DNA from 3 places in the Shouchella sp. JSM 1781072 genome. Region 3 is predicted to be linked to each of the others. Evidence: riboswitches for the same ligand, from Rfam matches in the RefSeq annotation. Region 3 holds a riboswitch; each other region holds the start of a gene.
What was found. Region 3 has a riboswitch for thiamine pyrophosphate ahead of tenA (thiaminase II). Riboswitches for the same ligand answer to the same signal wherever they lie in the genome.
Positions count from the first base shown of each region.

Region 1: linked by a shared signal. The riboswitch ahead of thiD (bifunctional hydroxymethylpyrimidine kinase/phosphomethylpyrimidine kinase) and the one ahead of tenA (thiaminase II) in region 3 are both predicted to bind thiamine pyrophosphate.
Region 2: linked by a shared signal. The riboswitch ahead of ACE1TH_RS07135 (ECF transporter S component) and the one ahead of tenA (thiaminase II) in region 3 are both predicted to bind thiamine pyrophosphate.

Region 1 is NZ_JBHFQE010000001.1:1,556,976-1,565,068, reverse strand. It holds gene sigK (RNA polymerase sporulation sigma factor SigK) at 1-387, opposite strand, end outside; gene ACE1TH_RS08345 (uroporphyrinogen-III synthase) at 602-1,414, shown strand; gene ACE1TH_RS08340 (BCCT family transporter) at 1,449-3,131, opposite strand; gene ACE1TH_RS08335 (BclA C-terminal domain-containing protein) at 3,648-5,018, shown strand; gene thiD (bifunctional hydroxymethylpyrimidine kinase/phosphomethylpyrimidine kinase) at 5,078-5,896, opposite strand; TPP riboswitch at 5,961-6,060, opposite strand; gene ACE1TH_RS08325 (HU family DNA-binding protein) at 6,084-6,359, opposite strand; gene pssA (CDP-diacylglycerol--serine O-phosphatidyltransferase) at 6,583-7,128, opposite strand; gene ACE1TH_RS08315 (phosphatidylserine decarboxylase) at 7,221-8,030, shown strand.
Region 2 is NZ_JBHFQE010000001.1:1,353,511-1,361,603, forward strand. It holds gene kynB (arylformamidase) at 1-102, shown strand, start outside; gene kynA (tryptophan 2,3-dioxygenase) at 102-926, shown strand; gene ACE1TH_RS07120 (DNA-3-methyladenine glycosylase) at 996-1,568, opposite strand; gene ACE1TH_RS07125 (energy-coupling factor transporter transmembrane component T family protein) at 1,586-2,383, opposite strand; gene ACE1TH_RS07130 (ABC transporter ATP-binding protein) at 2,367-3,797, opposite strand; gene ACE1TH_RS07135 (ECF transporter S component) at 3,794-4,375, opposite strand; TPP riboswitch at 4,475-4,572, opposite strand; gene ACE1TH_RS07140 (HAD family hydrolase) at 4,608-5,411, opposite strand; gene ACE1TH_RS07145 (branched-chain amino acid aminotransferase) at 5,433-6,515, opposite strand; gene ACE1TH_RS07150 (cation diffusion facilitator family transporter) at 6,781-7,668, shown strand; gene ACE1TH_RS07155 (peptidoglycan-binding domain-containing protein) at 7,705-8,093, opposite strand, start outside.
Region 3 is NZ_JBHFQE010000003.1:110,187-118,279, forward strand. It holds gene ACE1TH_RS14440 (carbohydrate ABC transporter permease) at 1-173, opposite strand, end outside; gene ACE1TH_RS14445 (ABC transporter substrate-binding protein) at 232-1,512, opposite strand; gene ACE1TH_RS14450 (AraC family transcriptional regulator) at 1,714-2,610, shown strand; gene ACE1TH_RS14455 (acyltransferase family protein) at 2,797-3,852, shown strand; gene tenA (thiaminase II) at 3,883-4,554, opposite strand; TPP riboswitch at 4,628-4,730, opposite strand; gene ACE1TH_RS14465 (SDR family NAD(P)-dependent oxidoreductase) at 4,812-5,591, opposite strand; gene ACE1TH_RS14470 (thiolase family protein) at 5,700-6,905, opposite strand; gene ACE1TH_RS14475 (3-hydroxyacyl-CoA dehydrogenase family protein) at 6,892-7,743, opposite strand; gene ACE1TH_RS14480 (acetate--CoA ligase family protein) at 7,740-8,093, opposite strand, start outside.

The DNA of each region.
Region 1 (8,093 bases), on a different contig from region 3:
GGATACATCTTTTTTCACTTTCTTAAGAGCTCTTAAGTGCATGAGAATCTCGTTTTCTATACATCGCGCCGCGTACGTAGCTAATTTTGTGCCTTTACCATCAGAGTAGCTTTCAATTGCTTTAATTAAGCCAATCGTCCCAATGGAAATAAGGTCTTCTGAATCTTCCCGTGTATTTTCAAATTTCTTGACGATATGAGCGACGAGTCGTAAATTATGCTCGATTAGAAGGTTTCTTGCGTCTTGATCTCCTTGAGCAGCAAGTTGTAAGTATTTTTTTTCATCATCTTTGTTCAAAGGTTGAGGAAAAGCATTGTTTTTAACATAAGATACAAAAACGACGACTTCTTTCATAAAAAAAGAAATGGCGGCTAAAATTCCCGACATATGTTCACCTCCTCCATATACCTATGCAGCCTTAGGCATGTTTGTGTCTGTACATAAAAAATACACGACTCAAGTGAAGCATCTGCTAATAAGGAAGAGTCACAATTGCTTCCTGCGTTTAAATTTGGTAGGTTGGATGAGTGAATCTTTTTTTGGAACAATGAAACAATGATGCGATGATTTTTAGACAAATAAATGGGTGGGGGGAAAGTCAATGGAGTTATTATCTCATTGTCATATCGCTTTAACAGCTTCTCGTAAAGTAGAGGAAATGCAGGAATTAATAAGAAAACAAGGGGGGACGAGCGAGGTTCGATCGATGCAAGGAACAGTAACGGAGGATGAAGCGATTATCAAGGAGATGATACTTAGCAGTTTGCACACTCATCATGATTGGTTTGTCTTCACTACTGGAATTGGACTGCAAACCTTTTTAACTCATGCTGAGCAGTTAGGTGTTAAAGAAGCTTTTATAGATAAGTTGAGACAAGCACGCATAGCTGTAAGAGGGTATAAAGCCATCGCCGCTTTGAAGAAAGAACAAATTCCTTATGAGGTTGCGTCAGAGGATGGTACAACAAAGGGCTTACTACATAAACTAGATTTTATCGATTTCAACGACCAAAAAGTGATTGTTCAACTGTATGGAATTGCTTCACCAGAAATGGAAGCATTTTTTGAAAGAAAAGGGGCAATACTTACAACCTGGTTGCCGTATCACCATTATGCGCCTGACGGTAGCGTAGTGGATCATCTTTTAAATGAGCTAATGGTTAAGAAAGTCTATCATGCAATTTGTTTTACTTCTGCTTTACAAGTGAAAGCGCTGTTTAAATATGCGAAGAAACATGGGCGTGAAGAGGATTTAAAGAGCTGTTTTGAAACGGATGTTATCGCAACGGCAGTTGGCAAAGTAACCGCAGAAGCACTAACCGAGTCCGGCGTTATAAGAGTTGTCTTTCCTGAAAAGGAACGAATGGGGGCTATGATCATTCATTTAGGGAAGTATATGGAGCAATATAGATAAAAAGCTTGTTGTCTATTTAGACAACAAGCTTTTTTTAATCTTCTTTTGGTGGTTTATTTGTTTTGTATGTTTTCTTTCTCGCTTTTTTCTCATTTAATTTCTTTGGGCGTTCTTCATTTTTCTTCTGTTTCCGTTCTTCTTTTAACCGCTTTTTTTCCGCACGTTCTTGCTTACTTTTGAACTGGCGTAGTTCAGCAATTTCTCGTAGTAAGCGTCTCTGATTGACTTCCTTTTTCAAATGTTCATGTCTCAACGCCTTAAATAGGGAAATGACCATTAGCAACATAATAATCGAAAAAGGAAATGCAACGACAATCATTGTATTTTGTAATCCTTGTAAACCGCCACTGTATAGCAATACTGCTGCCGTTGTTGACATCAGAATGCCCCACAGAATCTTAATTTTCGTTGGCGGATTGAGGGAGCCGTTAGTAGACTGGCTTCCTAAAACATGAGTTGCCGAATCGGCAGAAGTAATAAAAAAGACAGCAATTAAGAAAATCGTTATATAAGAAGAAATGGTACTAAACGGCATCGTTTCTAAAACACCGAAAAGGGCTTCTTCCTCTGCTAAGGATGAAATCGCAGCTAATCCTTGTGATTCAATCGAGATTGCTGTGCCCCCTAAAAATGAGAACCAGACAAAGCCTACGATAGGAGGAACGAGTAAAACACCAATCACAAACTCTCTTAACGTTCGCCCTCGTGATACACGAGCAATAAACGTGCCGACATATGGAGACCAAGCCATCCACCATGCCCAATAGAAAAGTGTCCAGGCGTTAATCCATTCACGATGCTCAGAGCTATTTGGCGCAATATTAAAACTTAACTCAGGTAACGATTGTATGTACTGCCCGAGCGTATTTGTAAACAAATTGAGTGAGTAAAGGGAAGCACCGAAAATCATAAAGAATAATAACATAAGCATAACTAAAACCATATTCATGCTACTTAATATTCGAATTCCCTTATCTAAACCGGTACTCGCAGAAATTAAAAACAATACAGTGATAACGATAATTATGACGAGCTGCAAACCAAAACTGTTTGGGAACTCTGTTAAAAACGAAATCCCGCCGTTCATTTGTGCAGCACCAAAGCCTAATGTTGTTGCAATTCCTGATAAAGTCGCAACGATGGCAATAACATCAATCATCTGTCCCCAAAATCCTTTAGGGTTAATGAGCGGAGAAAGAGTGGCACTTATTAAGCCTGGCATATCTTTTCGAAAGTTAAAATAAGCGAGGCAGATTGCTACAATCGCATAAATTGCCCAACCATGAAATCCCCAATGCAAGAAGACATATTTTAGCGATTCTAATGCCGCTTGACCTGTGTTTTCATCTGCTGTAGGTGCTTCAATTGCATAATGGGCAATTGGTTCCGCTGCACCGAAAAACAATAGTCCAACTCCGAGACCAGCACTAAACAAAAAGGCGAACCAAGTTAAATAGCCGTACTCAGGCCGATCATCTTCTTTTCCTAAGCGCAGTTTTCCAAAAGGACTTACAACAAAAAACAAACAAACTAATAAAAAGATCGTAACGACAATCAAATAGTACCAACCAAAAACATCAGCGATAAAATTTCGGACTGTTGCGGTTACAGATTCGAGCTGAGAAGGAAAAATAATACCAATTGCAACAAAGATGATTAAAATTCCCAGTGTCCAATAAAAAACATTTGTCAGTTTACCGACAGGTTTATTCTCCAATGAAATGTCTCCTTACCTAAATATGTATTAAATGGGCATAAGCAGATTATAAAGATCAATTGCTTGTATGTCTAATTTTAATAGAGATTCTATACAAAAAAATGAAAAGACGTATTATTTTGTGAATGGCAGGTTGGTTTTGTAGTGGTCGACATGCTTAGAAATGAAGGTCATCACTGGTAAGGGCTTCAAAAAAGACGATCATTCATTTAGAATAGCGGACAATTTTTCTACAAGTACAGAAACTAGACTCATTCTCACTCCTTCGCATTTTCGCTCACCAATTTTTATATTACTACGAACATTTTTAAGATCGTTGCCGATTGTAAAATTAGCCGTTGTGAAAGGAAGTTGGATTCATGTAGGGTTATTTGCTTAAAAAAAAAATCATGCACCACGAAAATTGGGTTACTCCTTTCAGCTCTATGCATGTCGTCCACACAATCAAAGTATGTGCATCGAGCATACGATTTATAAGCTGTTCATATACAGCAATAAAATAGGAGGAGCTATAAAATGGATTATTTTAATTGCGATAACATTCAACGTTTTTCAAGAACTCCTCGTAATGGAGGAAGTTTTCTACCTGACGCAGGTCCAACCGGTCCAACCGGTCCAGCAGGTCCGACGGGTCCAACAGGTCCCCCAGGTGGAGGAACAGGGATTACGGCTATTACCGGCCCAACCGGCCCGCCAGGTCCAACAGGATCGCCTGGTGCTACAGGTATTGGACTAGATGATATTATTCCATTTAATGAACTGGTACGACCTAGTTTAGTAGCAGGTCAGTTTACCTCATTTAACGGAAGCGTCTATCGAGTGCTAGTCAACGCACCTGCAGGTGTTCCAGGAACATCACCTGAATATGAACTCATCATTGGTGATGGAGGAGCGACAGGAATTACAGGAATTACAGGTCCAACTGGCCCAGCAGGTCCAACAGGATTAGACGGAGCAACTGGTCCAACCGGCCCAGCAGGTCCAACAGGATTAGACGGAGCAACCGGTCCAACTGGCCCAGCAGGTCCAACAGGATTAGATGGAGCAACCGGTCCAACTGGCCCAACAGGTCCAACAGGATTAGACGGAGCAACCGGTCCAACTGGCCCAACAGGTCCAACAGGATTAGACGGAGCAACCGGTCCAACTGGCCCAGCAGGTCCAACAGGATTAGACGGAATCACGGGCCCAACCGGTCCAATTGGTCCAACAGGATTAGATGGAGCAACCGGTCCAACTGGCCCAGCAGGTCCAACAGGGGTAACAGGTGTTGGACTTGATGGTGTTACGCTTTTTGATCCTGCTACCGCTCCAGCATTAACTGCAGGTGAATTGGTATCATTTGAAGGTTCTGTTTATCGCGTCTTAGTAGACGCTCCAACAGGAACACCAGGTGAGTCAGCTGATTTTGAATTAGTCCTTCCTAGTCTTGGTGTAACTGGCCCAGCAGGTCCGACGGGTCCAACCGGTCCAGCAAGCCCTACAGGAGAAGCGCTAACGTCTACGTATGCATTTGGTACGAATGGCGGATCAACAATTGCAGTTGTTCTTGGCGGTACGACGGTTCCAGTTCCTGATAATCAGTTAGCGGCTGGAATAACGGCAACAGGAGATGGATTTACAATTGACACTGCGGGAACGTATAGTATTTCTTATAATGTGAATCTGACAGCTGGACTGTTGCTAGGGTTACGACTTACTGTTAACGGTACACCACTTGCTTCTTCGGAAGTATCTCCAGGTGTAGCTGTTACAAATATTCCAGGAAATGTTGTAGCAGATTTGGCGGCTGGTGATATAATTGAGCTAGAATTATTTGGATTATTAGGCGCTGCTGTATTAGTAGATGGTCAAGGTGCAGCACTAAGAATTGTAAGAATCGCATAATGGTAGAAAAAGGCTTACCGAAACAAGTGGTAGGCTTTTTTCTACTTATTAAAGGTGTTTTAAAGGGGGGTTGAATTGGAGTGAAGGCGATGTGCCCAGTGATTTGTTGGCCCATACCCATGTCCGATATTTAATGAATGTGCGATGGCAGCCGATGTATAGTGCTTTGCTTTTTGCACAGCAGCAAAAACAGGAACACCTTTTGCTAATTCTGCGCTAATCGCGGCAGAAAACGTACATCCTGTACCGTGTGTATGGTTTGTATCCGTTCGTGGTGCGTCAAGAGTATGATAGCCATCATCTGCACTATAGAATACGTCTATAGCATCTCCTTGGAGGCTGCCACCTTTGACAACTGTGTACGTCGCGCCAAGTTCATGAACAATTCGTTTAGCTGCTTTTTTCATATCATCAACGGATTCGATTTTCATTTCAATTAAGTCTTCTGCTTCCGCAATATTTGGTGTAGCGATAGTGGCTAGAGGAACGAGTGTATCTCGCAAAAACGATCGTACATCTTTTTCAAGTAGGGCATCGCCATTCTTAGCCATCATGACTGGATCACAAATGTATGGAACGTTCGTAAGTTTATCGAGTTTATGACTTAAAAGAGCCATCATGTCTTTTTGCGCAATCATGCCTGTTTTAATGGCATGAGGATAAATGTCGTCCAGCACTGCATCTAACTGCAATTCAATCATTTCAATTGGAAGGTGATGAATGCCTCTGACACCCGTTGTGTTTTGTGCCACGATGGATGTTAAGACGGACATGCCATAAACCTCTAGTTCTTGAAACGTTTTAATATCAGCTTGGATTCCCGCTCCACCTGTTGGGTCTGTACCAGCTATTGTGAGTGCACGACGAATTGATTCCATTATATAATCATCCTTTCAACAAAAAAACGACCGCACAGAAAGAGGCGGCCGTTTTTTGAGCAATAGTCATTGCTTTCCACTTCCCTACGCTAGTTTTACCTAGATCAGGTTGAAGAGTTAAAGGTTTCCCTTTTCTCAGCATTCATGCACCCCTAGTGGAATTTATTTTATACAGTTTGTGCAAATCTTATGAGTTGACTGCGTCTTTTAATTGCTTACCAGGCTTGAACGCAGGGTTTTTAGTTGCTGGAATTTCGATTTCTTCTCCTGTTTGCGGGTTGCGTCCTTTTCTTGCTGAACGCTCTCTAACTTCGAAGCTACCAAATCCAACAAGTTGAACTTTCCCTCCGTTTACTAGAGAATCAGTAATACCTTCAAATACAGCGTCAACTGCTTTTGACGCGTCCTTTTTAGAGATTTCTGCTTGCTCGGAAACTGCATTAATCAGATCTGTTTTGTTCATCTGTAAAAACTCCTTTTCTTTACATAGAATAACGTATTATTCTTTTACACGAGAATAATATGTATACTTAAAATCCGCTTTTAAAGCGGGCAGACGTTACTGCCTGCCCTTAATTTACTCATGAATCCTGCTACTGTCAAGCTAAAAGCAGTAATTTTAGCCAGTTAAGCAATAAAAATAGACTTATGAATCAATTTTTGACGATTCATGTTGAAATGAGGCGTTACACTTTCTTTACCCTAATGTTGCTAATCATTAAACCAGATAAACAAATCATAAAAATAACAAAAAATGTTTCGGGTAATTGATCATTAAAAAGTGTTGAAAAGGCCAAGATACACCCTGCGCCTGTAATTGGTAATCCAATAAATTCATTAGGAGAATCTGTAATGTTAAAGCGTGCAAGTCTTAAAGCACCACATAAAATAAAGAGAACAACGGCAAGTCCGCCTACAAAACTTAACGGCATTAATGTGGCTTGTTGGACTAGTAGAGCAGGGGCCACACCAAATGATACGAGGTCACTTAAGGAATCAAGTTGCTTTCCGAGTTCTGACTCAATTTTTAATCGCCTAGCTACCATTCCATCAAAGCGATCAAATAAAGCTGCAAGAGCGATAAATAAAAATCCGTACCAAATACTTCCTTGTAAAATAAACATAATTGCGGTTATCCCAAGGCCTAAATTAATAAGCGTTAATCCATTCGCAATTTGACCTTTAATTTTTTTTCGAGTCGAGACTAATTGATTTAATAAGAACACGTACATTTCACCTCTTTTCGAGTTTATTTACGTGCTATAATACCAAAGTATACCATAAAAAAGCGGGCAATGATGCAAAAAGCATTAAAGGTGATGAGATGAAAAGGAAATTTTTTCAAATGAGTATAGAACTAACAAATCGTCAATGGAGCTCAAAACTGTTAAAACAATTTACGAAATCAAAGCTTAGTAAGCCGTTTATTCCAATGTTTATTAAAACTTATAAGATTAATCATGAAGAAGCATTGTTGCCATATAAAGAGCATGGAAGTTTACATTCGTTTTTTACGAGACAAATTGAAATGAAAAATCGACCTATTAATCAAGAAGAAAAGAGTGTTGTTTCACCAGTTGATGGAAGATGTGAAGAGACAGGAGAAATTAAACAAGATGCCACATTTATTGTGAAGGGGCAACACTATCGCTTAGAAGATATGCTGCAGTCTAAAGATCAAGCGGAGAAATTTGAGGGCGGTACGTATGTCATTCTCTACCTAAGCCCAAGTGACTATCATCGAATTCACAGTCCTTTGAATTGTCGCCTGTCTGCATCTAAAACGTTAGGAAGCCGCTCCTACCCGGTGAATGAGCCTGGATTGAAGTATGGAAGAAAACCTCTTTCGCACAATTATCGAATTGTCAACGACTTGTATCAAGGTACCATTCAATGTGCGATGATTGAAGTAGGCGCAATGAACATTAACTCGATTGTTCGAACAAAAGCAGGGAGTTTATGGGAGAAGGGTGAAGAAGTCGGTTATTTTTCGTTTGGTTCTACGGTTATTTTATTGTTTGAGAAAGATGTATTTTCACTAGCGTTGCATGATAAAAATGTAAAAGTAGGCGAAAAGATTGGTACTTTGCAAGCAAAAAGTAGCCAACCTCTCGTAAAAACAAATGTTCTTTAAGCTTTATGAGTGAGTTTCCTTCATTCATGAAGCTTTTTTTATCGAACTGAGCCGATGTTTATA
Region 2 (8,093 bases), on a different contig from region 3:
CAACCTGGTTTATATGAATTTATTGCCTTACCCCTTCGAGTTAAGGGTGGAGACGGCAGTCCCGTTCGCGCAGTCATCAAACCATTGGAGGTTTACTCATAATGTCAAAACAAGATGAATCGGTTTATACAAATTTTAAAGATAAAATGACGTATAGCGACTACTTACAACTGGAACCTCTTTTAACTAGTCAAAAGCGATTATCTGACCACCACGATGAAATGTTATTTATTATTATTCACCAAGTCAGTGAGCTTTGGATGAAATTAATGCTTCACGAGATTCGTGGTGCGATTGTTTCTTTGCAACATGATCAGTTTCAACCTGCTTTTAAGCAGCTCGCTCGCGTATCGAAAACCCAAGCTCAGATTATACAAGCTTGGGATGTGCTAGCGACGTTAACACCTAGTGAATATGTAGAATTCCGTGATTCATTAGGTCAAGCGTCTGGTTTTCAATCATACCAGCATCGGCAACTAGAATTTCTTTTAGGAAAAAAATCAGCACATATTTTAAAAATTTATGAGAAAGACCCTTCACTATTAGCTGAAATCGAAGCCGACTATCATAAACCGACCTTATATGATGAGGCCATTCACGCGCTTGCACGTGCTGGATTGTTTACAGATGAAAGCGTTTTACAACGAGATGTAACAAAAAGCCATCGCTCGACTACAACTGTAAGAGAAGCGTGGCAGACGGTTTATCAAGATTCCAACCGTTATTGGAACCTTTACCAACTAGCAGAAAAACTTGTTGATTTAGAAGACTGGCACCAGCAATGGCGGTTTCGTCACCTTAAAACCGTTGAACGAATTATTGGAATGAAATCCGGAACTGGTGGCTCAGCTGGGGTTCACTACTTAAAATCTGTATTAGATGATTATTTTTTCCCAGAGCTGTGGGAGCTTCGGACAACCATTTAACAAAAAGCGATTTTCATCCTCAAACGTTAACAGGCACAGGTGTCGCTCTAGCTCACCTGTGCCTACTTATTATGTTGCTTGAATAAATCGAAATGGAAAGTGCTTTGCTTGACCTGTATTGTCAATGCCAACTCGCTTCGTTGCGATCACTGTCGAAGTCGATTGTCCATCATCTGCAATATAAAGAGGACCAGTCAGCAAACTTTGACCATATGCGGCCATCGGGATTCCCATCGCTTTTGTCAATTTACCTGGTCCATTCGAAAACTGTTTATCTCCTGCAAATTTCCCGCGCAATTCTTCCATCGCCTCAACCCCATATATCGGTTCAACACCGCGGATTAAAACCGCTTCTGGTTGATCAATACCTTCCGAAACAATATTAAGCAAGCAATGGGTATGCATCGTATACGTGTACACGTGACCCGCCTCACCATATAAGATTTCAGTCCGTTTCGTCCGCTTTCTCCCGTAGCTATGACAAGCCCGATCCAACACGCCTAAATATGCCTCGGTTTCCGTAATACGGGCAACCAGTTTATTCCCGTTCAACGTATGAACTAACAACTTACCAACAAGTGCTTTTGCTAGTGCCAACGTCGGTTGTTCATAAAACGATTGGTCCATTCTTTTACTTTCCATGGTTCACCTCTTTCCTTCTAACTCAAGCGAATATCCGATGTTGGAAAGACCGGAAACAAATGTCCTAATGAATAAGCGATCACTATTAATCCTACTAATAGAAACACAAATTGTCCATCAAGTCGTCGACAACGCATTGTATAAAAATACGTTCTTTTCTGTCCATGCTCTTGAAACTGTTTCACCTCCATTGCAATCGCTAAACGTTGTGCGCGCCGAATCGCTTGTGTTAAAAGAGGAATGACATAAAATGAAAACGCCCGATAAAGTCGGTTTCCTTTTTGATTTCTACCCTGCCCTCGAATACGATATGCATAACGTAACGTTTGATAGTCTTCTACCATAATTGGCAGCATTCGTACAGCTGCTAAAAAAGCATACGCATAAGCTGGAGGCATATGTAACTGTTGCATTAATGAATAAAATAAATGAACAGGCTTTGTCGTTAAAAGAAACAATAAGCCAAGAGTCGCAAATAATGTTGCCCGTAAGCCAAGATGGATACCTGTATAAAAACTTTCTTCTGTAATATGAACAAGTCCCCATTGGAACCACGTTGTCTCCCCTTGACCGAAAAAAATCATTGTCGTGGACGCTGAGACAAATAAGAATAAAAATGAGGCGATGTACAGACTAACATATCCTTTAGGGTGGCCCGAACAGAACACCGTCAGAATAAGAAAACTTGCAAGCATGAACAAAAGAACATTTGGATTATGAATAAATACAATGAGCCCAAAGATGGCGAGTAAGCATAAAAGTTTGACAGTAGGATTCATTTTCATTAGAAATGTTCCATTAACCGAGTAAGCCACGTTCTTGCCTCCTCTCCCTGCAAACGAGCTGACCTTTTTCAATGACCCACTGTTGCGTAGCAAAATGCTCGACTAACGTTTCATCATGGGTAACCATAAGAATGGTTCCTCCCGCTTGGCGAAAGCGTTCCATTTCATTAAGGACAGCAAAGGTTTGGCTAGCATCTTGTCCAAATGTCGGTTCATCTAACAAAAGAAACGCTTTTTGATTTACAAAAGCTGTCGCTACACTTAGCCGTCTTTTTTGCCCAACCGACAATCGATAAGGATGCATTTGACGGTGTTCTGCGAGACCGAATTGGTAAAGTATGGATGCCACTGCCTCTTCTTGCGCATCGGTTGTTGCCGAATAAACAAGCTCTTGCTCAACCGAAGTTGTGACAAATTGATATTCAGGGTTTTGAAAGACAAAATTCATTCGATCCGTCACGTCTTCTTTGTTTGCAACAGCGTGACCGTTTATGTCATATTGCCCAATATGTGTCAGTAAATTCATTAAACCGTAGAGAAATGATGACTTCCCTGCACCATTCACACCTGTTATACAAATCCAATCTTTTTGATAAACCTTCGCTTGTTTAATGGCAACCAAGCTTTTCTTTTTCCGAAGTAGCGTCCAGTTTGTCAGGGTCAGCATCGTTTTTTCTTTGTTCGGTAAGGACGTCAATAAGGGATTCTGTTGAGTATACTCACGCCAAGCACTCGGATACCAAATTCCTGTTGCCTTAATTTCGTTTCGATAGTGCTGAAAAAAAGATGATGGCTTCGTATCTGCTATAAGTTGTCCATTTTGATTTAGTAATAAGATTCTATCCATGTGAGGCAAGGCTTCCGTCAGTCGATGTTCAACAGCGATGACCGTTTTACCTTTTGTTTGCTTAGCAATTTCTTCCCAAAGCTTCTCTGCTCCATGTGGATCTAATAAAGCAGAAGGTTCGTCTAAAATCATGCATTCTTCATTTTGAATCATAGCAGATGCAAGGGCTAACCGCTGCTTCATCCCCATTGAGAGCGTTTGAATAGCTGTATGTGGTTGTTGATCTGGTAAACCAACTTTGCGCAATATGCGTTTGATAATAGGACGCATCTCTGATGTTGGCACAGACTGATTTTCCAGCATAAATCCAAGCTCCTCATCCATATAAGGCATACAAAACTGCGAATCAGGATCTTGAAAGACGTAACTACATGATGGAAGTTTTAGATTGTCCACCTCAATATTTAATCCGTTTAAAGAATCACTCAAACCTGCAATTACTTGCATTAGCGTGGATTTCCCTGCTCCGCTTGGACCTAGAATTAACACGTTCTCCCCCGGTTTTACTGCCAACGATACACGCTCTAAAATTGTACGACTTGTACTGCTGCTTTGAACTGTTAAGTTACGAAACTGAATGCTGTATGATTGACTCATGAATATGGTTTTCCGTTATGTTCGTTTGGTTGAATGTCACTCAGCACACCTGTTTTTTGCAAAGCTTGCACAAGTTTCGCTGCCAATACGCCTGTAATTAAGATCGCTCCCACTGTCCGAAAAACAATTCGTAGCGTTAAGACCCACGCAGAAAGCTGGCCGATATTTGCATATAGAAAATCTAAACCGAGAGAAGCAAAGCTTGCAAAAACTCCACCTAACATCGCGGTCCAAATTGTAAATACTTTATATCTAAATAAAGCGAACGCGCACTCCATTCCAATCCCTTGAGCAATCCCGTAAATAAGTAAAATACCTCCGTAGGGAGATCCTGCAATGAATTCTCCTGATGCCGCTGCCGTTTCCGCAATAAGTGCAATGAACGGTTTTCGAATAATCAATGCGGCAAGCGTTCCTGCAATAAACCACATTCCATAAATAAGTTGTTCAAGCTGTAATCCAAAGACGCCAACTAAATCACTAATAGGACTCCATAAGCGATACACTACAGCAAATACGGTTGCAATCATGACCGTAACTAAAATATCCACCAACGTTAATTTTTTTCTTTTCACCATTTTCTCTCCATCCCACCACCAAGAAAACCAAAAAAACGCTCCATCTAAACGATGGAACGACGTATGTAAATAAACCGGTTGTGTATTACACATCCCTACAACTTACATATCGCACTTCCCTTCGCTAGCATTATCTAGATCAGGTAAAGGGTTAAGGACAAGTCCTCTCTCAGCTTTTTGCACCCCTAGTGGCTATTAAATTTTATCGTACAAATTAATTAGATCATACTCTCTATTGATTCGCAAGTGATTGTTTTAAATTTTCTAATTCTAATAAATCATGCAGTGAATGGATCTCAAAAGTCGGCTTACTGTCGGTATTGTTCAGCAATTGGTCTCGGTTTAACCAAACAGATGGTATGTTGCTTGCGTTCGCACCCAATATATCCGTATGTAGATTATCTCCGACCATTAACGTTTCATTAGGAGCAATCTCCAAACGAGCAAGGGCTTCTTCAAACATACGTACCTTTGGTTTCCCTTGCCCAAAAGCACCAGAAATTAAAATGTGATCAAAGTAAGGAACAAGCTCTGGCGTCAGTTCTAATTTTGTGTTTTGTAAATCTGGTGAGCCATTCGTGATTAAAACAAGCTGTACGTTATCTTTTAATGCATTTAAAGTTGAAAAAGTGTCCTCATAAACAACTGGGTGTTTTCGTCTTTCAATCGGAAAAAGATGTGCAAGTTCCAACGCAAAAGCCTCATCCTGAACACCAAGCTTTTGTAATCCCCCGTACCACGCTTCTCTTTGGTAGTGTGGAGCAACTTCTCGTAATGCGGCGAAGTCTTCTCCATCGTCACGAAATTCTCCCCATAACCCTTCAAAAGGATTAATGCCAATATTCACTGTAAACGGGTAAGTGTCGTAACCTTGATATAACGTTCTTGCTTCATGGCGTACAAACGATTCTAACTGATTTGGGTCAACGTTTTTTTCAATAGATGCATGAAGACACGTCTGCCGAAATGCAAGCGCGATGCTTTTTTTATCCCAAAGTAACGTATCATCTAAATCAAAGAAAACTGCTTTTATCATTCATTCCTCCGTTAATAACGATTAATCTTGCTCAATCTTAACAATCCAGCCAAGACGATCTTCTTCTTCTCCCACATAAAGCTTCGTTAAATAATCGTAAAGTCGTTGTGCTAATGGGCCTGTCTTATTTTCATTTATAACAATGGTTTCTTCATTCCATTCCAATTGTCCAACTGGTGAAATGACCGCAGCGGTCCCTGTTCCAAACGCCTCTTCCAAGATGCCGTCTCGCGATGCTTGATAAATCTCTTCAATCGACAGCTGTTTTTCTTGAACCGGAATTTCCCATTCTTTGAGTACTTGAATCACGCTATCCCGTGTAACCCCTGGTAAAATACTGTCATTTAATTTCGGCGTAACAACTTCACCGTTCACTTTAAAGAATACATTCATACTTCCTACTTCTTCAATATACTTCTTTTCACTTGCATCAAGCCATAGAACTTGTGCCTTTTCTTTCGCTGTCGCTCGAGCTTGTGCTTTGTAAGCCGAACAATAGTTACCAGCCGTTTTCGCCGTACCAGTTCCGCCTGGCGCTGCACGTGTATAACGTTCTTCAACTAGTATACTAACAGGTGCCATACCTTCTTTGTAATAGGCACCAACTGGCGATAAAATAATCATTAATTTGTATGACTGTGACGGCGCAACACTTAAATTAGTTTCTGTTGAAATAATAAAAGGGCGAATATAGAGAGAAGTGCCGTCTTTTTTTGGAATCCATTTTTTATCAATCGTTAACAGTTCTTTTAAGTACGTTAACACTTGATCCTCATCAATCGCCGGGATGTTTAATCGCTCGCTCGAACGATTTAATCGCTTAATGTTCATATCTGGTCGAAACAAATGAATCGCATCATCTTTTTTTGAGCGATACGCTTTTAACCCTTCAAATACCGTTTGACCATAATGAAAAACCATTGCAGCAGGATCTAATGTTAAAGGTTGATAAGGAATAATTCGTGGACTGTACCAGCCTTTATCTTCGGAGTAATCCATGATAAACATGTGATCGGTGAAGACCGTTCCAAATACAAGTGAATCGTCATTAGGTTTCTGCTTTTCGTGTGTACATTTCATAATTTCTAGCGTATGTTCTGTCATAAAAAGCTTCCTTTCTAACTCCTAATAAAATGTGTACGTTTTGTCCATACTAAAAAATATACTCTTTATCATTTACGAAAAATAGCGATCAATTGACTTATAACCGAACGAAAAATGAATTCTTCCGGCTTATAATTGTTCGCCATCCATGAATCTCTTGAAATGATAAAATTTATTCTTATTACTATAACATGAATTTATATTTTCAAACAGTTTAAAAATTAGGTATATGAATGAACTTGATCGATGAGAGAAAGGAAAAGAGATGAGACGATACGAAGAACTAAGAAAAGGTGAAACTGGCGCTTGGTTAAGCATCGGCACGTATCTTTTTTTAGCTAGTTTAAAATTAGTCATCGGCTATATTTTTCTATCACAAGCGTTAATTGCAGACGGCTACAACAACGCAGCAGACATTATCGTTTCTGTAGCGGTGCTCGTAGGGTTACGAATTTCTCAAAAACCACCTGATGATGATCACCCTTACGGTCACTTTAGAGCGGAGCATATCGCAGCGTTATTAGCGTCGTTCATTATGGCGGTAATTGGGATACAAGTTTTAATTAATGCAGGCACCAGCTTATTTAATCGTGAAACTGTTGAAGCTCCTAGTTTAATTACTGCATGGGTTGCTGGCTTTAGCGCAGTTGTGATGTTGCTCGTCTATCGTTACAACCGCAAACTAGCTAAAAAAATTAATAGCCAAGCTTTAATGGCCGCTTCACAAGATAATAAAAATGATGCCCTTGTGAGTGTCGGTGTAGTCATAGGGATCATCGGCTCTCATTTTCACTTAGGATGGATTGATTCCCTAACCGCTTTTATTATCGGTCTAATCATTTGTTATACAGCGTGGTCTATTTTCAAAGATGCGAGTCATTCGTTAACCGATGGGTTTAATGATGAGGCATTAAGTCCGTTCAAATCCACGGTTTTAGCAATCGAGGGCATTGAAGATGTTCTTGCATTAAAAGCAAGGCAAGTCGGTTCTACCGTTTACGCGGATGTGACCATTGCCGTGCAACCTTCGATGACAGTCAAACAAAGCCACGACATTGCCGACTTCATTGAACAAGCACTCTATGATGAACATGATATTCCGCATACAACCGTTCACATCGAACCAGCTAAACAAGACGCAAAAAAAAGCTGAGACAATCGGACTACCGATTGTTCCAGCTTTTTCGTTTTAATCTAATACGGTAACTTGAACTTGTTGACGTCCAAACGAATACGCTTCATCCTTTGTTTGCACAAATAAATCGATTTTATGCCCTTTAATTGCGCCACCTGTATCGCCTGCAATTGCTTCTCCATAGCCTTCAACATACACTCGACTACCTAACGGAATGACATTTGGATCTACTGCCACTACTTTTTGATTGGGGTTTGCTCGTAAATCAATCCCGGTTCTAGTGACACCTGAACAACCGTTACAATACGCTGTATACGCCGTTGCTTCCATTGTCATCGTTTGACCAGAAGGTTCAGTTGTTGTTGAAGCTACTTCTTCCTCTGTTGTTGCTTCTTCTGTAACACTTTCTTCAGTCGTTTGTTGCTGTTCCTGTTGCTGCTCCT
Region 3 (8,093 bases):
AATTGAGTAATATAATTTTCTAAGCCAACAAACGTTCGTTCACCGAACCCATCCCACTGCATAAAACTAATCCCAAAAGCAAACATGAGTGGAAGCAACGAAAATAGAATCATGCCAATCATTTGTGGTGCAATAAACGCGTATCCCCACCACTTCTCTCGTTTTGTAAACAAGACGACCCCTCCTTTATAAAAGAAAGAGGAGGCAGGCTCCTCTACTTTTATTTTCTATTTACTCTACATCAAGCGCTTCTTTCGCTTTCGCTGAAGATTGTTCCAACGCTTCCGCTGCATCAATATCCCCTAGCATCATCAGCTCATAAATATCTTCCAAGTCTTCATTTAATCCAGGAGAAGTAAATTCTAGATCAATAACTCGGCCGACTCCACGGGCATCAAGCAAGTATTGTCCGTGTTCTGGACGATCTTGATTAAGCACAATTTCATCAATTCCCTCAACTGAAGGCACCGCGTTGCCTTCACCATCTAAGCGCACTTCCTGACCTTCTGTCGATGTGTAGTAGGAAATAAATTCCATTGCTTCCTCAACATGATCGGAATTTGAATTCACCGCCATGTATGCGGTTGCAATTGCTGCTGTCTCAAGCTGTTCCCCTGTATTTGAAGGAAATGGGATGTAGTCAAAATCAAGACTCGTTTCTAAGAACATCGGTGTGAGCCAGCGACCTGCTGATACAAACCCAACTTGACCTGAAATGAACATCGCTTCAATGCCTTGCCCTTCAGGCATGGTTCCAGCATACGTAAAGTTGCCTTCGTCGACCATATCATCGACAAATTCAAATGCTTCTTTCGTATTTGGATCGGAATCTGCCACAACCGAATCTGTATCTGCAAACTGGCCGCCATTCGTCCAGACCCAGTTAATCATCGCCACATGGCCGCTCTCTTGCATATAGCCATGGTTTCCAGCTTCATTTAACTGACCTGTCACTTCCGCAAAGGTATCCCAGTTCCACTCGCCATTTTCGTAATACTCTTGTGGCGATGTAATGTCATTTTCCTCTAATAGCGCTTTGTTGTAATAAAGAAGGAATGGGTTACAGTCAACCGGTAAGCCATAAATGACGCCTTCATCTCTAGAAGCCCCCCATATATCGTCCGTGAATTCATCTTCTGTTACATAAGAATCATCCGTTTCCATAAAGTCTGATAATGGTTCAATCGTTCCATTCGCCATTAAAGTCGAAATGTTCTCTGCCCCCACATAAAACACATCAGGCGCCTGACCACCTTGTAAACGAGTGGTTAAAGTTTGAAAATAGCTATCGTTTGGTAAACCAGTTAACGTTACCTCAATGTCGTCTTGCATCTCATTAAACGCATCTACTGCTCGATTGTATACGTCTAGTTCAGCTGGGTTTCCCCAAGCAGAAAATGAAAGCTGCACGACATCCCCATCACCACCAGTGCCTGAAGAACCAGAGTTACAACCTGCCATTACAGACATCGCTACCACTGATACGAACCCAATACCAAAGATTTTTTTCATTTTTTTCACTCCCCCGATTGATTGAAAACGTTTACAAGTTGTACTATTAAAAAAACAGAGAAAACGTTTGCCCTTATCTCTAAACCTTCTTCATACCTTCATTATAAATCAGGGAGAAACGAATCGATTCTGGAATTTTTTTAAGGATAAGGGTAATTTTTTGCGGTCTATACCATAATCACATCAAAGGAGGTAGTTCTTTTGGATGATAAATCGTCCTTTATTAGAGGTTCGCATTCGTTCACGTTTCAGTTTTTACCTGAAACCGGCTTGCTTAGCTTATGGAACATTGGTTGGGAAGTAAGAACAGACCCCTCTTACTATTGGGATGGTCGGACTAGACTTGTGGATCATAACACATTAATTTTCCAATACACGATTTCAGGAAAAGGGATCTTAGAAATCAATAATCAAACCTATACGATTAATCAGCATGAAGCATTTATTATTTCCGTTCCTGGTAATCATCGCTACTATTATCCAAAAGATGCGACAGAACCGTGGGAGTTTATTTATATTGCATTACAAGGACCGACTGTAGAAGATATCTCGACACGTTTAACGAAAGAAACCGGACCTATTGTCGAACTATCTCCGGACTCCTATTTAATTCGTTCGCTTTTTTCCATTTACAATGAAACGAAAGCCGACCGACTTCGAGACCCTTATCAAGCCGCAGCACATGGCTATCAATTTTTACTCGAATGTTTTCGGACACTGCACACGAATACACCAAAAGGAGACTCTTATTATTATCAACAAGCTTTCGCATACATCGAATCAAATTTTCATAAACAAATTTCGTTAGACGATGTTGCGGAACAAATTGGGGTATCACGTTATAGCCTCACACGATTATTTAAAAAACAAACGGGCGCTACGCCGATGGAATTCGTTCGTGAACTTCGTATTCGTAAAGCGTGTGCAATGTTAATTCATACAAGTCGCCCTATTAAAGACATTTCATGTGAAGTCGGCTTCCTTGACGTAAATTATTTTCATAAAGTATTTAAACGTTACACTGGATCCAATGCTAGCTTTTTCCGAAAAAAAGGAGACTTCTCGCAAATTTATTTACGGAAAACCAAAGGAGAGTAATATTACAAACGTAACAAGCGAATGTCTTTTTTCGTAATACTGTTCAAAAAAAACGGAAAAGCTTCGGCAATTAACCGCACGTTCATAAAGGTCTGTGTAAAGTCCTTTGAAACCCTTCTCATATGCCATTTTTTACGTATACTAGCTTTTACAATGAACGATTTGATGTAAAGGTGGTGTGCGAAAATGGACAAACGGATTCATTGGATTGATGCAGCGAAAGGCCTTGGAATTATTCTCGTTGTGATGAGTCACGCGCCTATAAACCCAGAACTAAAGGCTTTTCTATTTGCTTTTCATATGCCATTATTCTTTTATTTATCAGGAGCTGTTTTTAAACCAAGCAAACAATCATTCGGATCATTTATAAAGAAAAAGGCAAGGGGACTCTTGTTTCCATACTTCCTTTTCTCTGCAATGACGTATATAACGTGGTTTTTCATCTTTCGTCACTTGTCGTTTACACCTGGCGAAAATGTCGATCCTTTAAATCCTTTCACAGGGATCTTCTTATCAACACCTGAAAATTATCAATTAACCTACAATCCTGCCATTTGGTTTCTCACATGTTTATTTCTTGTTGAGCTCTTATTCTTTTTCTATCATCGTGTCAGCCGGGGCAAGTGGATTGGACTATTTTTAATGACAGCAGCAGGGTTAGGCTATGCTTCTACCTTCCTTAGTTTTTCACTGCCGTGGAATGGTTTTGTCGCCCTTACAGCGGTTGTCTTTTATGGATTAGGATTTTTAACGAAGCACTTGTGGAAAACTTTTTCTTGGAAAGTGGTAATCCCACTATCCTCTGCCCTGTTTACACTTATGTACTTCATTCAATCTGTTAATGAGCGAATTGATATGCGCGGGAATATACTTGGTGAACCATACGTGTTTTACCCAGCCGCACTACTAGGGATGATTGCCTTTCTATTCTTTATCCAAAAGGTGCAGCACTCAAGGTGGTTATTATTTTTAGGTTCTAATTCGATCGTCATCTTACTCGTGCATATGCCTCTACTGAATACGGTTCGTGCTTTGATGCACTACGGCTTTGGTGTAAATCTAGATACTGCAAACACATTGCCTTGGACGTTTCTATTTACAGGCTTAACACTTGCCTTAACCATCCCGTTTATTTATTTCTTTAATAACCATCCATGGTTTCTCGGTAAAAAACAGCCTAAAGCTAAAAAAGAGAAGCGACCGTCTCCAAGGGTTTCTTTTCACGAAAAAGCCGTACCTTAATCAAGGTACGGCTCCATGTTTTCCATTTCTTTATTCAACTGGCCAACTCTCTTGTTTATACGCCATCTCCCAAAACATATACTCATAGCGACTTGTATTCATAAAGATTGCTTCTAAGCGATTAAGCTCTTCTTCTGACTTAGACTCAGCAAGGGCGTCTAGTGTCTCAATAAGCCAGTCTGCAATTTGACCAAATTCATCCGAAGAATACATGCGCACCCATTCTCCATAATATTCATGATCTAAGGCGCCTGGAATTTTTGCCAGCTCAAGACCGATTTCGTAATAACTCCACGCGCAAGGTAAGATAGAGGCAATCAGCTCTGCTAACGATCCTTTTTGGGCTTCAGCTAGCATCGCGCTGCTATATGCTAATGTAACAGGTCCAGGAACTGTAGCTTCTAGCTCCTCGCGACTAACGCCAAGTCGCTCAGCATATGAACGGTGTAGTTCCATTTCCGTATTCAGCGTTTCATCTAATGCGGTTGCAAAACCGGACATGGTCTTTAGATCAGGGGCTAGCACCGTACCCATCGCCATGACTTTCGCATACTCAATTAAATACTTATAATCTTGTTTCAACCAATGTTGAAACGCTTCTTTGGGCAATGTACCGTGACCAATTCCTTGGACGAAAGGATGGTTATGGCTAGCCGTCCATACAGCATCCGCGTGTTTACGAATTCGTTGCGTAAATGACATAAAATCGCTCCTTTAAGCTCCATTTAAAAAACCACTTTCTTTGATTAGGAAAGTGGCTTCACGTCATTGATGGACGAGCTGGCATACACTTCCCTACGCTAGTTCAAACTAGATCAGGTGATAAGGGTTAAGGTCTACTGCCTCTCTCAGCCAAAATGGCACCCCTAGTGGTCTTTTATTCTCTTTCTCCTATCATAGATGAACGGCAATATTTGTGCAAGAAAGACGCGGATCGTTCTCCCTAGCAAAAAACAAGCTTAGCGCATAACGCTCCCGCCAGAAATTTTCACAGACTCCCCTACGATATTTTTGGCTGCATCGGTTAAGAGATAAACAATCGTATTGGCTACTTCTTCAGGTTCTGTAATTCGACCAGACGGCAAATTTTGTTCAACTTCATTTAATTGTTCCTCATAGGAGCGCTTGTTTTGCTTCGCTTTTCGTTCAATTGCACCTTTGCCCATCTCTGTATTAACAAAACCTGGACAAACCGCATTGACGCGCACTTGATTTTCAATCGCTTCTAAGGCAAATGATTGCGTGAACCCAATTAAGGCAAATTTACTACCTGCATAAGCGGAATTTCCATACGTTCCTCTTAAACCAGACAACGACGATACATTCACAACCGCTCCTTCTTGCTCTTGTTTCATCGATTGATACACTTTCTGGGTTAAAAGAATAAGAGAGGTGAAGTTTGTATGCATGATGCTTGTCATCGTCTCTTCGTCCAACTCTTCCACAATCGCTCCACCGCTCATTCCAGCAGAATTCACCAGTCCAAAAATCGGGCCATGTTTCTCAATCGCTTTTTCAACGAGTTGATTTCGCTCATCTTCCACATTTAAATCTGCTGGAACGATTAAAATGTCTTGATATTCTTTTTGTAGTGCGTTTAATTTCTCTTCGTTTCGCCCGGTAACTGTTACTTTAGCGCCTAGTTTAGTCAGTGTTTTAGCCGTAGCTGCACCAATACCACCAGTGGCTCCTGTCACCAAGATGTGTTTGTCCTGTAACGCGTCATTTGCAAAAACCATTGTGTCACTCCTCGATTCATCTTTTGTTCTTTAATAACCGTTTCAGCTTCTTATTAAACGAGTGAATTTCATCTGGAAACCTCCTAACAAAAAAAGAGTTCCCAACGATTAGGAAACTCTCTCGATAATGGTGCTTATTCCTAGCCCTCCAGCGATACAGAGGGTAATGAGCGCATAAGTCCCTTGTCTTCTCTCTAATTCATATAGAGCTTTTGTTAACAAAATTGCCCCCGAAGCTCCAATTGGATGACCTAAAGCAATGGCTCCCCCATTTGGGTTTAATCGCTCATCATCCATATCCATTCCCCACTCTTGTAAAACAGCAAGGGCTTGCGCTGAAAATGCTTCATTTAATTCGATTACATCTATGTCTTTAAACGTTAAGCCTACCTGCTTCAAGGCTTTAGCTGTTGCTGGAACAGGACCAAGTCCCATCTCTTTTGGAGAGACGCCAGCCGCCGCTTGTGCGATAATTTTCGCTCTTGGCTTGACTGATAATTGCGTTAACCCTGTCTGTGAAGTTAACAAAATCGCAGCAGCTCCATCGTTACGACCTGAGCTATTCCCAGCCGTTACTGTGCCACCTGTTTTGAAAACAGGCTGTAAGGTTGCCAATTTCTCAATCGGTGCTAGGCGAGGATGTTCATCGTCTGAAAAAAGAAGTGTGTGTTTCTTTTGCTTTACTTCAACAGGCGCAATCTGAGACTGAAACCGTTCTTCTTCAATCGCATGGGCTGCTTTTTTTTGACTAGAATACGCAAACCGGTCCTGATCCTCACGGCTAATTTTATATTTTTCTGCTAAGGTTTCTGCAGTAAAGCCCATCGTAAATTCACCGTATTGCTCTTTCGGTTGTGAACGTGGTTGACTCTCCGTGTTTGGATCGAGCAATACACCATTGCCTGCTCCTAACCCGAAACGAGCACCACGCAGATAGTATGGAGCTGTACTCATACTTTCAACCCCACCAGCAACAACAACATCTGCAAGCTGACTCATAATTTGCTGGGCCCCACTATTTACTGCTTGAAGCCCCGACCCACACTGCCTGTGAATCGTATAAGCAGGAATGGCTTCTGACCAACCTGCCTTTAACAGCCCTATCCTTGCTACATTCGGCGAATCAGTACTTTGTTTTCCTTGACCGACAATGACTTCATCGACGGCATCTACCTTTCCATCGACTCTTTTTACGAGCGATTCAAGCGCGTGGGCCAACAGTTGATCATCATAATGCTGGGCTAGTGAACCGCCTATTTTTCCAATAGGGGTTCGAACAGCTTCGACAATGTAGACGTCATTACCTTTCGTCATACGTATAAAACCCCCTTCCAGACTTTCGGCCAAGCCTTCCTGCTTTCACGTACTTGACGAGAAGAGGACAGGGACGATACGTTTCCCCAAGTGTTTCATATAAATAAGTCATATTCCGCAAGCGTGTATCGAGTCCGACTAGATCCGCTAATTCTAATGGTCCCATTGGGTGGTTTAACCCGAATTTCATCGCTTTATCCACATCTTCAACAGACGCAACGCCTTCCATGACAAGATTCATTGCTTCGTTTCCGATTAGTCCATTCATTCGACTCGTCACAAAACCTGGAAATTCATTCACTTCAACCGTTTCTTTGTTTAGCGTTTCTGCCACTTGTTTCACTTGCTCAAACGTCTCGTCTGATGTATCCAGACCTCGTATAATTTCGACGAGTTTCATTTTGTGAGCAGGATTAAAGAAGTGCATGGCAATGCATTTTTCTGGACGCTCGGTTTGTGCGGCTATTTCTGTTGGGCTCATCGTTGAAGTATTTGTTGCAAGAATCGCATCTTGTTTGCATAATCGATCAAATTGTTGAAAGAGCTTTATTTTTAATGCGATATCTTCAAGAACGGCTTCAATCACGAGATCGGCATTCTTGCATGCGTCTTCTAACGATACCGTATATGTGACACGCTGGGTGATTCGATGTACATCGTCTTCTACAATCTTCCCTCGCCGCAAGGCTTTCTCCGCTTCAGTCGCGATAAATTGTTCCGCATTCGTCAACGCTTGTTCTGATTGATCTGTGATAATAACGGGAAATCCATGTTGAACGGCAGTATAAGCAATACTTCTGCCCATAACACCTGCACCAACAATTGTTACTTGTTTCATTTGCTATTCCTCCGTTTCTCTTCAACCAAGCCACGTTCTACGACATAGCGCATTACGTTTACAACTCGCTCTGGTGTGGGATAAACGGGAAATTGATGTTTTTGATAAAGCGCCATTGCCTGAGGGGCGATCATGTCTGCACCCAGTCGGCCAACGACAATCGGTTTATTGGTTGATTCAAATACATCTAGGATGGCTTGTGCAATGACGGTTGCACCTGGATCGGCATTCGTTGTTAACATCACAATCACGGCATCAATGTCAGGATCTTCCGCTAGCGCTTTCAATACTTGTTTAAACATCTCTGGTTTCGCAATGACCTCAGCAGTCACATCAACTGGATTTTGCGG